Regions from separate parts of the Stenotrophomonas sp. YJH_SMC_14-1 genome, predicted to be linked through region 1. Evidence: predicted binding sites of a transcription regulator. Region 1 holds the regulator's gene; the other holds the start of a gene.

What was found. Region 1 encodes HrcA, which represses chaperone genes, less so after heat shock. Its sites were predicted from a motif close to TTNGCACTCNNNNNNNNNGAGTGCNAA; they were not measured.
Region 2: the regulator HrcA is predicted to act here: its motif matches at 4,174-4,200, upstream of AC5P9P_RS18495 (co-chaperone GroES).

The regions. Positions count from the first base shown of each region.
Region 1 is NZ_JCAFVK010000001.1:888,455-895,004, reverse strand. It holds gene dnaK (molecular chaperone DnaK) at 39-1,961, opposite strand; gene grpE (nucleotide exchange factor GrpE) at 2,144-2,659, opposite strand; gene hrcA (heat-inducible transcriptional repressor HrcA) at 2,723-3,787, opposite strand; gene recN (DNA repair protein RecN) at 3,904-5,565, shown strand; gene AC5P9P_RS04405 (LysR family transcriptional regulator) at 5,676-6,550, opposite strand, start outside.
Region 2 is NZ_JCAFVK010000011.1:25,226-31,775, reverse strand. It holds gene AC5P9P_RS18510 (protein-disulfide reductase DsbD family protein) at 1-1,740, opposite strand, end outside; gene cutA (divalent-cation tolerance protein CutA) at 1,737-2,075, opposite strand; gene AC5P9P_RS18500 (endonuclease) at 2,144-3,934, opposite strand; gene AC5P9P_RS18495 (co-chaperone GroES) at 4,247-4,534, shown strand; gene groL (chaperonin GroEL) at 4,616-6,265, shown strand; gene AC5P9P_RS18485 (DUF6445 family protein) at 6,399-6,550, shown strand, end outside.

The DNA of each region.
Region 1 (6,550 bases):
ACGGGACGCTGGTGGCCAGCGTCCCGTGTCGGTCCGGATCAGGACTTCTTGTCGTCCTTGACTTCGGTGAACTCGGCGTCGACCACGTCGTCCTGCGCCTTGCCGGCATTGCCGGCGTCGGCACCCGGGGCACCGCCCTGGTCGGCCGAAGCAGCGGCGAACAGCGACTGGCCAGCTTCTTCCAGTGCCTTCGACTTGGCTTCGATCTGTGCCTTGTCGTCACCCTTCATCGCGGTTTCCAGGTCGGCCAGGGCCGCCTCGACCTTGCCGATGACATCGCCGCCGACCTTGCTGCCGTGCTCGGTGATGGCGCTGCGGGTACCGTGGATCAGGGCGTCGGCCTGGTTGCGGGCCTGCACCAGTTCCTGGAACTTCTTGTCTTCTTCGCGGTTGGCTTCCGCGTCGGCGACCATGCGCGCGATCTCTTCCTCGGACAGGCCCGAACCGGCCTTGATCTCGACCTTCTGTTCCTTGTTGGTCTTCTTGTCCTTGGCCGACACGTGCAGGATGCCGTTGGCGTCGATGTCGAAGGACACTTCCACCTGCGGCAGGCCACGCGGGGCCGGCTCGATGCCGGACAGGTCGAACTTGGCCAGCGACTTGTTGAAGCGGGCCTGTTCGCGCTCACCCTGCAGCACGTGCACGGTCACGGCCGACTGGTTGTCCTCGGCGGTGGAGAACACCTGCGAGGCCTTGGTCGGGATGGTGGTGTTCTTCTCGATGATCTTGGTGAACACGCCGCCCATGGTCTCGATGCCCAGCGACAGCGGGGTCACGTCCAGCAGCAGCACGTCCTTGACGTCGCCGCCCAGCACGCCGCCCTGGATCGCAGCACCCAGTGCCACGGCTTCGTCCGGGTTGACGTCCTTGCGCGGTTCCTTGCCGAAGAACTCGGTCACCGCCTGCTGCACCTTCGGCATGCGGGTCTGGCCGCCGACCAGGATCACTTCGCTGATGTCGCTCGAACGCAGGCCGGCATCGTTCAGGGCGACGCGGCACGGCTCGATCGACTTCTTGATCAGGTCGTCCACCAGGGCTTCCAGCTTGGCGCGGGTCAGCTTGATGTTCAGGTGCTTCGGACCCGACGCGTCAGCGGTGACGTACGGCAGGTTCACTTCGGTCTGCTGGGCGCTGGACAGCTCGATCTTGGCGCGCTCGGCAGCATCCTTCAGGCGCTGCAGGGCCAGCGGATCCTTGCGCAGGTCGATGCCCTGGTCCTTGTTGAACTCTTCAACCAGGTACTCGATGACGCGGTTGTCGAAGTCTTCGCCACCCAGGAAGGTGTCGCCGTTGGTGGCCAGCACTTCGAACTGCTTTTCACCGTCGACGTTGGCGATCTCGATCACCGAGACGTCGAAGGTGCCGCCGCCCAGGTCGTACACCACGATCTTGCGATCCTTGTTGTCGCCCTTGTCCAGGCCATAGGCCAGCGCGGCCGCGGTCGGCTCGTTGATGATGCGCTTGACGTCCAGGCCGGCGATGCGGCCGGCGTCCTTGGTTGCCTGGCGCTGGCTGTCGTTGAAGTAGGCCGGCACGGTGATGACCGCTTCGGTGACCTTCTCACCGAGGAAGTCCTCGGCGGTCTTCTTCATCTTTTCCAGCACCTTGGCCGAGATTTCCTGCGGGGCCATCTTCTTGCCGTCGCTGGTGGCCACCCAGGCGTCGCCATTGTCATGGGCCAGGATGCTGTACGGGACGTGCGCGATGTCCTTCTGCACTTCGGCGTCGGTGAACTTGCGGCCGATCAGGCGCTTCACCGCGTAGAAGGTGTTCTTCGGGTTGGTCACGGCCTGGCGCTTGGCCGAGGCACCGACCAGGACTTCGCCGTCCTTGGTGTAGGCGACGATCGACGGGGTGGTGCGATCGCCTTCCGAATTCTCGATGACGCGGGCCTTGCCGCCGTCCATGATCGCCACGCACGAGTTGGTGGTGCCGAGGTCGATACCAATGATCTTGCCCATGGGGGAGACTCCTGAGGATGCTTGTTGGTGTCAGTCCGGCCGTTCGGCCGGTGGATGAATACGATGTGGGGGAGGCTCGTGGAACATTCAAGCCGTCTCCCGAACGCTGTGTTCAGCGCCTGGAAAACCTTGCCAGGCATGGCCTTGCACAACCGGGACCGGGCAAAGCCCGGCCTGGTCCATCAATCGGCGGCCACCACCACCAGCGCCGGCCGCAGCAGGCGCTCGTTGAGCAGGTAGCCCTTCTGGAACACGGTCACCACGCTACCCGGGGCGGCGCCCGGCGTCGGCACCTGGCTGATGGCCTGGTGGTGTTCCGGGTTGAACGGCTGGCCGATCGGGTCCAGCAGGACCAGTCCGTTGTCGGCGGCCACCTTCAGCAGCTGCTTGTAGGTCAGCTCCAGGCCTTCGCGCAGCGGGTGCGGGTCGTCGCCGGCGGCCTTCAGGCCGGCATCCAGGCTGTCGAACACGGGGAGCAGATCGCCCAGCAGCTTCTCGTTGGCGAACTTGCGGGCCTGTTCGATGTCACGGGCAACGCGCTTGCGCTGGTTCTCCAGGTCGGCGCGCTCACGCAGGGCATCGGCCTTGACCTGTTCGATTTCGGCGCGCAGGCGCTCGACTTCGTCGTTGACGCCGGCGGTGGCGGCCGCATCGGCGGCACTCTGCTGGGATTCGATATCTGGCTGTTCGTGGTTCATGTCTGGGTCCCTGGCGGTCAATCTCCGCCTCCACCCACCCTAGTGTGGGCGGGATGCTGCGTTTCAAGCGTCGGATGTTCCCGGCGGGCGGCCGGCTGGCGAAAACGCCGCGCCCAGTACATCGGCGGTAGCCTGGACCAGCGGGATCACGCGGTCGTACGCCATCCGCTTGGGGCCGATCACCCCCAGCACGCCCAGCACCTGGCCATTGGCCGTGTAAGGGGCGGTGACCAGCGAGACGCCCTGCAGCGGCATCATCCCGGTCTCCTCGCCGATGAAGATGCGCACGCCGGGCGCCTGGATGGTCCGCTCCAGCAGCTGCAGGATCTCGCGCTTGCTGGAGAACAGCTCGAACAGCTCGCGCAGGCGCTCCAGGTCGGACAGGTCCTGCACCCCCATCAAGCGGGTCTGGCCGGCCACCAGCATGTCGTCGGCCGCCGGCTGCAGGGCCTGCTCGGCCAGCTCGATGCTGTGCGCCAGCAGCTGTTCCAGCTCGGAACGGGCATCGCGCAGTTCCAGCAGCAGGCGGGTGCGGATCTCGGCCATCGGCAGGCCGGCGAAATGGGCATTGAGGTAGTTCGCGACCTGCTCCAGCTGGCCCGGTGCGAACTCCTGGCGGGTCTCGATGACGCGGTTCTGCACCTCGTTGTCGGCAAACACCAGGATCGCCAGCACCCGGCGCCCGTCCAGCGCCACGAAGTCGATCTGGCGGAAGGCGAACTGCTCGCGTCGCGGCGCGCTGACCACGCCGACGAAGTGGCTCATCGCCGACAACAGCTCCGAGGCACTGCCGAGCAGGGCCTGGGTGCTGCCGCCGCCAGCCAGTTCCTGGCGCAGCCGGGCCAGTTCGCCCTCGCCCGGCGGCTGCATCTGCAGCAGGCTGTCGACGAAGACCCGGTAGCCATGTGCGGTCGGGACGCGCCCGGCGGAGGTGTGCGGCGAGGCCAGCAGCCCCAGGTCTTCCAGGTCACCCAGGATGTTGCGGATGGTGGCCGGACTGACCTCCAGCCCGGCCACGCGCGCCAGCGTCTGCGAGCCGACCGGCTCGCCGTCCTGGATGTAACGCGCGATCAGCGTGCGCAGCAGATGGCGCGCACGCGGGGCAAGCTGGTCGGGAGAACCGTGCATGGAATCAACCTGTGAGACACGGACACTAGATAATGGCGGCGCATCACCTTGGCAAGTCATTGGACCTCCCTCGCCCGCGTGCTAGCGTTGCGCGGCTGCTGATACCCCCCTTACCCATGCTCAGACATCTTTCGATCAAGGATTTCGCCGTCGTCCGCGCCACCGAACTGGAGTTCGGGCCAGGCATGACCGTGGTTTCAGGCGAGACCGGCGCCGGCAAGTCACTGATGGTCGACGCGCTGGGCTTCCTGTCCGGCCTGCGCGCCGACAGCGGCGTGGTCCGCCACGGCGCCGCGCGCGCCGAGCTTTCGGCCGAGTTTGCGCTGGAGCAGCTGCAGGCTGCACGCCAGTGGCTGGCCGACAACGAGCTGGACGACGAGGAGCAGTGCCAGCTGCGCCGGGTCATCCGCGCCGATGGCGGTTCGCGGGCCTGGATCAACGGCCGCCCGGTGACCCTGGCGCAGCTGGGCGACCTGGCCTCGCTGCTGGTGGAGATCCACGGACAGCACGAACAGCAGGCCCTGCTGACGCGCCCGTCGCAGCTGGCCCTGCTCGACGCCTATGCGCGCAACGAGAACGAACGCCGCCAGGTGCGACGCGCCGCCGCGGCCTGGCAGGCATTGGTCGATGAATCGCTGGCGCTGTCGCAACAGGGCGACGTCAGTGACCGGATCGGCTTCCTGGAGCACCAGCTGCGCGAGCTGGACCGTGAAGACCTGGAGCCGGAGTCGATTGCCGCACTCGGCGCCAGCCACCGCCGCCAGGCCCATGCCAGCGCCCTGCTGAGCGCCTGCCAGGCCGCCAGCAACCAGCTCAACGGCGACGACGGCAGCTCCGCGCTGGACCTGCTGCAGCAGGTGCGCCACGAGCTGTCGCGCCTGATCGAGCACGACCCGCGCCTGGGCGAGGTGGATGGCCTGATCGAGAACGCTTCGATCCAGCTGCACGAAGCCCTGTCGCTGCTGGATCGGGTGCATGACGACCTCGACGCCGACCCCGAACAGTTCGAGGAGAACGAGCGCCGCCTCGGCCGTCTGCACGACCTGGCCCGCAAGCACCGCGTGCCGATGGACGAGCTGGGTGCGCAGCGCGAGCGCATGCACGCCGAAGTGGAACAGCTGCGCGGCGCCGACGAACGCCTGCAGCGCCTGGCCGGCGAGATCGACAAGGCCGCCGCCGCCTGGCGCGCACAGGCCGAAGTGCTGACCGCCAGCCGTCGCAGCGCTGCTGCCGAGCTGTCGGCCACCACCACTGGCATCATCGCCGAGCTGGGCATGGGCGGCGGCCAGTTCCTGATCGAGCTGGAACCGCAGGACGCCGGCAAGCCCGACCCGCAGGGTGCCGAGCGCGTGGAATTCCTGGTCGCAGCCAATGCCGGCCAGCCGCCGCGCGCCCTGCGCAAGGTGGCCTCCGGCGGCGAACTGTCACGCATCTCGCTGGCCATCGAAGTGGCCGCGCTGGACCTGGATGCCGTACCGACCATGGTGTTCGACGAAGTCGACTCCGGCATCGGCGGCGCGGTAGCCGACATCGTCGGCCAGAAGCTGCGCGCGCTCGGCGAGAAGCGCCAGGTGCTGTGCGTGACCCACCTGCCGCAGGTTGCCTCCAAGGGCCATGCCCATTACCGGGTCAGCAAGGCCCCGGTGGAAGGCATGACCCAGAGCGCCGTGGAAAAGCTGGACAGCAAGGCGCGCGAGGAAGAGCTGGCGCGCATGCTCGGCGGCGTGGAAGTGAGCAAGGAAGCGCGCGCCGCCGCGCGCAAGCTGCTGCAGGTGTAACGCCGCCCGAGCCGGGCATAGGCCCGGCTTCCGCGCGGTAGTGCCGGCCGCTGGCCAGCAACCCAACACGGGTGGGCGAAGATCGTGAGGTTGCCGGCCAGCGGCCGGCACTACCCCCGTGGCTGCGTCAGGTCGACGTTCTCCACCAGGAAATCAAGAAACGCGCGCACCCGCAGCGGCAGGTAGCCGCCCTGCCCCAGGAACACCGCGTGCACCTCTTCCAGGTCACCGGGGTTGGCCTCTTCCAGCACCGGCAGCAGGCGCCCGGCGGCAATATCCTGCTGCACCTGGAATGCTGCCAGCCGCGCCATGCCCAACCCACCCAGCACCAGCTGGCGCAGCGCATCGCCGTTGCTGGCGCGCGCGTTGCCACTGGGCAGCAGCATGCGTTCGCGCCCGTCCTGCAGCAACGGCCAGCCTTGCATCGCGCGCGCATGGCCGATATCCAGCCGGTTGTGCGACTGCATCTCCTCGGCGTTGCGCGGCAGTCCATGCCGCTGCGCGTAGGCGGGCGCAGCCACGATCATCATCCGCGTCGCGCCCAGCCGCCGCGCCACCAGGCTCGAGCTCTTCAGCGGACCGGCCCGCACCGCCACGTCGGTGCGCTGCTCCAGCAGGTCGATCACCTCGTCGTTGAGGGTCAGGTCCACGCCTACCTGCGGATTGCGCTGCAGGAACGCCGGCAGCAACGGCAACAGGAAATGCTGGCCGAACGGCACGTTGGAATTGACCCGCAGGCGTCCACGCGGCTCGGCGTGAGCACTGGCGCAGCGCTCGGCCTCGTCCAGGTCGGCCAGCACGCGCAGGCCGCGCTCGTAGAACGCGCAGCCCTCGGGAGTCAGCTGCAGCTGGCGGGTGGAACGCTGCAGCAGGCGCGTCCCCAGCCGTTGTTCCAGCCTCGCCACCAGCTTGCTGACCGCCGACGGGGTCATCTCCAACGTTCGGGCGGCTGCGGAAAAGCCCCCGGTCTCGATCACCCGCACGA
Region 2 (6,550 bases), on a different contig from region 1:
CTTGGGCAGGCGGCGCGCCAGCGCCGGCACGAAGCCGATCAGCAGGAACGGCAGCGCCAGGCCCAGGCCGAGGAACAGGAACACGGTCATCGCCTTCAGCGGCGGGGCAATGAACGCGTAGGCAATCGCGCCACCCATGAACGGGCCGACGCAGGCACTGCCGACCACGCAGGCCAGCGCACCGGTGAAGAAGTCACCGGCCGGGCCGCTGCGGCTGGCCAGCGACTGGCCAAGATTGCCGATGCCGCCGCCGAGGGTGAATACGCCGGACAGGCTCAGGCCCACCGCGAACATGATGTAGGCCAGCGCCGCCACCACGCCCGGGTGCTGCAGCTGGAAGCCGATGCCGACGGCGTTGCCGATCGCACGCAGGCCTACCATCAGCGCGCCGATCCCCGCGAACGCGACCAGCACGCCCAACGTGTACCAGAGGGCATGGCTGCGCGCGCGCTCGGGGCTCTCGCCGCTCTGCGCCAGGCTCAGCACCTTCAGCGACAGGATCGGCAGCACGCAGGGCATCAGGTTCAGTACCAGGCCACCGGCCAGCGCCAGCAGCAGCACCCAGACGAACGATCGGTCCGGGTTCGGGGTGGTCGCCGGAGGACGCGTGCGCAGGGCGTTGCCATCGCGCGCATCGGCGGCGAATTCATTGCCGTCCACCGTGCCTGCGACGGCCGGGGGGGCGGCATCCGTATTGGGCACCGTCGGCAGCAGGCGCAGGGGGGCGCCGTTGGCGCCTTCGCGTGGCGCCACAGCCAACGGGCTGATTACCTCGTTGCGCGGCGGTGCCTGGTCGGCGCTGGCGCTGACCTTGCCGGCAGGGATCGACAGCTTCACCCGGCGGGTCATTGGCGGGTAGCAGATGCCATCGGTCTGGCAGCCCTGGAAGGTCACCACGAGGGTGCCGTCAACCGCGTCGGCAACCGTGCGCCGCAACGGCAGCGGCACTTCCACCTGGTTGAAGTACACCGAGACATCGCCGAAGTGCTCGTCGCGATGCGACTGCGCGGCCGGCCAGCGCGGCGTGCCGGCCTGCACGCCGGTGCTGCCTTCCAGCTTCAGCGAGGTGCGGTCGCGATACAGGTAGTAGCCCGGTGCCGGACTGAAGCGCAGCAGCAGGGTGTTCCCGTCGCTGGCGATGGCATCGAAGCCGAACGCCTGTTCCGACGGCAGCGGCAGCGCCTGGCTGTTGTTGGCCGCGCCCGGCAGGCGCAGGCCACCGCTGTTGCCGGCACCGGCCAGCGGGTTGTTGAACGGACTGGCGGCACCGGTACGCGCGGCAGGCACCGCGGCCGCCGCACCGGCACCCGGCAGGGTGACCTGCACCACGCGCTTCTGCGGTGGGTAGCAGACGCCGGCATCGGCGCAGCCCTGGTAGCGTACTTCCAGGCTGATGGTGCCGGCGGCGTCGGTCGGCGTGCCGGGCAGGGTGGCCTGCAGGCGCTCGCGATAGGTTTCGACCTCGCCGAAGAAATCATCGTGGTGCCTGTCACCCTTGGGCATCTGAAGCGTGCCGGCATTGAAGGCCGGATCCGCCTTGACGCTGGTGCGGTGGCGATACAGGTAGTAGCCCGGTGCGATCTTGAACTGCAGCTGCACCTGGCCCCGTTCGGGGGCAGTGGCGGTCAGCGCGAACGCCTGGTCCACCGGCAGCAGGTCCTTCTCATCCAGGGCCAAGGCGGGCAGCGAGAGCCACAACAGGGCGCACAAGGCAGCGCCACGCGCAAACAGAGTCTTCAATCAGTGTCCTCCCGGGTCTGTGCCCGGATCCAGTCCAGATATGCCGGCAGGCCGGCCCGGGTTTCGACCGCGATGCACTCCGGGAGTTCATACGGATGCAGTTCGACGATCCGGGCGATTGCGTCATCGACGCGGCTCGCGGTGGTCTTTACCAGCAGCTGCAGCTCGGCATCGGTGGTCACCTCGCCCTGCCAGCGGTAGGTGGACTGCGCGCCATCAAGGCGGGTCACGCACGCGGCCAAGCGCTCGCCGACCAGCGCGTGCGCGATGCGCTCGGCACTGGCCCGGTCCGGGCAGGTGGTCAACAGCAGCAGGACGGGATCGACGGTCGGCATGACCGTCGAGTATAGGGCCGCCGCCGGGTCTGGGCCCGGCGGCGGCAGTGGACCGCAGCGTTGCGCGGTCAGTTGGCCAGCTGGCAGGTGGCTGGCTTGGCCGAGGTGAACAGGGCCGGGGTGGCCCACTCGGGGTGATCGATGAACGGGTTGCGATTGCCCTGGAAGCTGTAGACCACGTCATTGCGGGCACGCTCGGCATCATCCGGCGGATCGGACAGGTGCCAGTCGATCAGCGTCGACAGCAGGCCCATGTAGGCCGGCGAACTGCTGGTCTTGACGATCTTGCTGCGGTCGTCGGTCAGCTCCAGGTCCGGCTCGGACTGACCGGTGGCCGCATCCTTGCCACCCTCATAGCGGATCGCCATGTACATCACCGCACGCGCCATGTCGCCCTTGCGCTTGCTCCACACCTCGAAGGTGCCGGTGTTGCCGTCCGGCGTGCGCACCCAGTTGGAGTTGCCCGGATAGCCACCACTGCCGCCACCCTGGCCGTTGTTGGCCTCGGTGGCGCGCTCGCCGCAGCTGGCGTCGCACTTGCCGAACGGCTTGTTGCCACGGTCGGCGTTCCACTGTGCATCGGTCAGGTACAGCATGTGGGTGTCGGTATACGGCGCGTACGGCAGGCCCTTGTCACCCGTGGTGGTGGCAAAACCCAGCGAGTTCGGCCAGGTGTGCTCGCGGTTGTACTTCAGGCCACTGCCGCTGCCGGCGCGATCGGTCACCTTGGCGTAGCTGCGGTTGCGATACGCGTCGAGGATGCGGTTCGGGTTGTTCGGGTCCTCGTCGGCGATCTCCAGGATGGTCCAGGTACTGGTGCCCGAGCCGCTGTACGGGTAGGCGGTGTGGCCCTTGATTGTCGCGTGCAGCGAGCAGCGCAGCTGGCTCGGGCTGCTGGTGTTGACCTTGGAGTAGTAACCGGCCGGCACACCCGGGTTGCCCGGGTCCGGATTGCCGCCGGTGCTGGCCACGGTGAAGGCGATGCGGCTGTCGGCCGCCGGGTGTGCGCCCTGCAGGTCGGTGATGCGTGCGGCGCGGATGTCGAAGCGGCAGGCTTCACCGGCCACCAGCGCGGTGTTGGTGGACAGCTTCACGCTGCGCCCGCTGGCCGGGAAGGTCAGCGGCACGCTGCCGGAGGTACCGCAGCTCAGCGCGAACGCGCCGCTGGCCAGGTTCACCGTCTCGCTGAACACCACTTCCAGATCGGCGGCGGCCGGGAAGGTGCTGCTGCCCTGCGCCGGGGTGGTGGTGGACACCGACGGCGGCGTGTTCGGGCCCGGGGTGCCGCCGCCACTGAAGGTCTGGCCGTTGTTGCAGCTGCCGAAGGTCTGCCTGGCCGACTCGGCCCAGGTGAAGTGGGCGTACTGGTTGCCGCTGCCGGTCAGCTGCAGCGAGGTGCCCGGCGCCGTGCTGTTGGTCTCGGCCACCGGAATGTTCTGGCTGGTCATGCCGGCGGCAGGGCCACCGGAGGCGGTGATGGCGCCCTCGTAGCTGAGGAACTGGACCACCTTGCCGCTGGCGTCGACCAGGGCGATGCCGTCGTTCGGCCCGTTCTGGATGCCGTTGGTCGGGTAGTTGACCACGGCGATGCTGGCGCTGCCGCAACTGGCGGCGGTGCCGGCCGGGACCGGGTTGTTGGCGTAGACCGTGGCGGCCGAAGGATTGCTGCCGTTGTAGAGGTAGAGGCGGTAGCCGGACAGGTCTTCACCTGCGGTAGCGACCACTTCGATGGCTTCGCCGACGTCACCGGCGGCGGTGCTGTCGTCGTAGTGCAGTTCGTTGATGAAGACCTCGGCCTGGGCCGGCGCCGCGGCCAGTGCCAGCAGGCAGGCGGCGGCAAGCGGGGACAGCAATCGCATCGACTACTCCTTGTGATTGGGAATGCGTGACCGAGCCTAAGGCCGATCCAGTGACACTTTGTCGTAAATGAACGTCAGATATCTGACAGTGCGACGCTTGTCACCGAAATTGTCCAGGACCGACGCCTTGGCCGAGGCGCGCGGGTGGAAAAAATTTTTTCATTCCGCCCTTGAAAGGGGGCGGCGGGGCTCCATCTCTGCCCTGCTCCCGACGTTGTCGGGTTTCTTCACGTGCGGTTCTGGCACTCGCCTGGGGTGAGTGCTAACATCGCCGGACTTTTTTAGACCAATCAATCACTTAAGAGGTCTCCTATGAGCATCAAGCCGCTGCACGACCGCGTTGTGGTCAAGCCGATCGAAGCCGACGAAATCTCCGCCGGTGGCATCGTCATCCCCGACTCGGCCAAGGAAAAGTCCACCAAGGGTGAGGTCGTGGCCGTCGGCCCGGGCAAGCCGCTGGACAACGGCAACGTGCGCGCGCCGTCGCTGAAGGTCGGCGACAAGGTCATCTATGGCCAGTACGCCGGCAGCTCGTACAAGAGCGAAGGCGTCGAATACAAGGTCCTGCGCGAAGACGACGTGCTCGCCGTCATCGGCTGAGCCTCGGCGCGACCTGTTTCAACCTGATCCCAAACTCCCAGCCGCCGGGCATCGTCCGGCGCTACCAATGAGGTAAATGCAATGGCTGCCAAGGATATTCGTTTCGGTGAAGACGCCCGTTCGCGCATGGTGCGCGGCGTCAACGTTCTCGCCAATGCCGTCAAGGCCACCCTGGGCCCGAAGGGCCGCAACGTCGTGCTGGAAAAGAGCTTCGGCGCCCCGACCATCACCAAGGACGGCGTCTCCGTCGCCAAGGAAATCGAACTGGCTGACAAGTTCGAGAACATGGGCGCGCAGATGGTGAAGGAAGTTGCTTCGCGCACCAACGACGATGCCGGCGACGGCACCACCACCGCCACCGTGCTGGCCCAGGCCCTGATCCGCGAAGGCGCCAAGGCCGTTGCCGCCGGCATGAACCCGATGGACCTCAAGCGCGGTATCGACAAGGCCGTTTCGGCCGCCGTCGCCGAGCTGAAGAACATCTCCAAGCCGACCGCCGACGACAAGGCGATCGCCCAGGTCGGTACCATCTCGGCCAACTCGGACGAGTCGATCGGCCAGATCATCGCTGACGCGATGAAGGAAGTCGGCAAGGAAGGCGTCATCACCGTTGAAGAAGGCTCGGGCCTGGACAACGAGCTGGACGTGGTCAAGGGCATGCAGTTCGACCGCGGCTACCTGTCGCCGTACTTCATCAACAACCAGCAGTCGCAGACCGCTGACCTGGATGACCCGTTCATCCTGCTGCACGACAAGAAGATCTCCAACGTCCGTGACCTGCTGCCGGTGCTGGAAGGCGTCGCCAAGGCCGGCAAGCCGCTGCTGATCGTGGCCGAGGAAGTTGAAGGCGAAGCACTGGCCACCCTGGTCGTCAACACCATCCGTGGCATCGTCAAGGTCGTGGCCGTCAAGGCCCCGGGCTTCGGCGACCGTCGCAAGGCGATGCTGGAAGACATGGCCGTGCTGACCGGCGGCACCGTGATCTCCGAAGAAGTCGGCCTGTCGCTGGAGAAGGCCACCATCAAGGACCTGGGCCGCGCCAAGAAGGTGCAGGTCTCCAAGGAGAACACCACCATCATCGACGGCGTCGGCGACAAGGCCAACGTTGATGCACGCGTGGCGCAGATCAAGACCCAGATCCAGGACACCTCCTCGGATTACGACCGCGAGAAGCTGCAGGAACGCGTGGCCAAGCTGGCCGGCGGTGTTGCCGTGATCAAGGTCGGCGCCTCGACCGAAATCGAAATGAAGGAAAAGAAGGATCGCGTCGACGACGCCCTGCACGCCACCCGTGCGGCCGTTGAAGAAGGCGTGGTTCCGGGCGGCGGCGTTGCCCTGGTCCGCGCGATCACCGCGCTGGCCGGCCTGAAGGGCGCCAACGAAGACCAGAACCACGGCATCCAGATTGCCCTGCGTGCGATGGAAGCCCCGCTGCGCGAGATCGTTGCCAACGCCGGTGACGAGCCGTCGGTCATCATCAACAAGGTCAAGGAAGGCACCGGCAGCTTCGGCTACAACGCCGCCACCGGCGAGTTCGGCGACATGCTGCAGTTCGGCATCCTGGACCCGACCAAGGTGACCCGTTCGGCGCTGCAGAACGCGGCCTCGATCGCTGGCCTGATGATCACCACCGAAGCCATGGTTGCCGAAGCTCCGAAGAAGGACGAGCCGGCCATGGGCGGCGCCGGTGGCATGGGCGGCATGGGTGGCATGGGCGGCATGGACTTCTAAGGCCCACGCCCGCGTCGGACGTTGCCGGCCCTGGCCGGCGCGTCTCCCCGATGCACGGAAAAACCCCGCCGCGAGGCGGGGTTTTTTGTTGCCCGGTTGCCGCCATGGCGCCGCGTCGCTACGCTCGCAGACCATGCCTACCTCGTTCATCGTCGTCGACGACTTCCTCTCTCCAGCCGATGCACACGGCCTGCGCCAGGCCGGGCTGGGCCTGACCTACCCGGCGCAGGAGGGGGCATTCCCCGGGCGTAATTCGCTCGAACGGCTGGAGCTGGACGGCCTGTC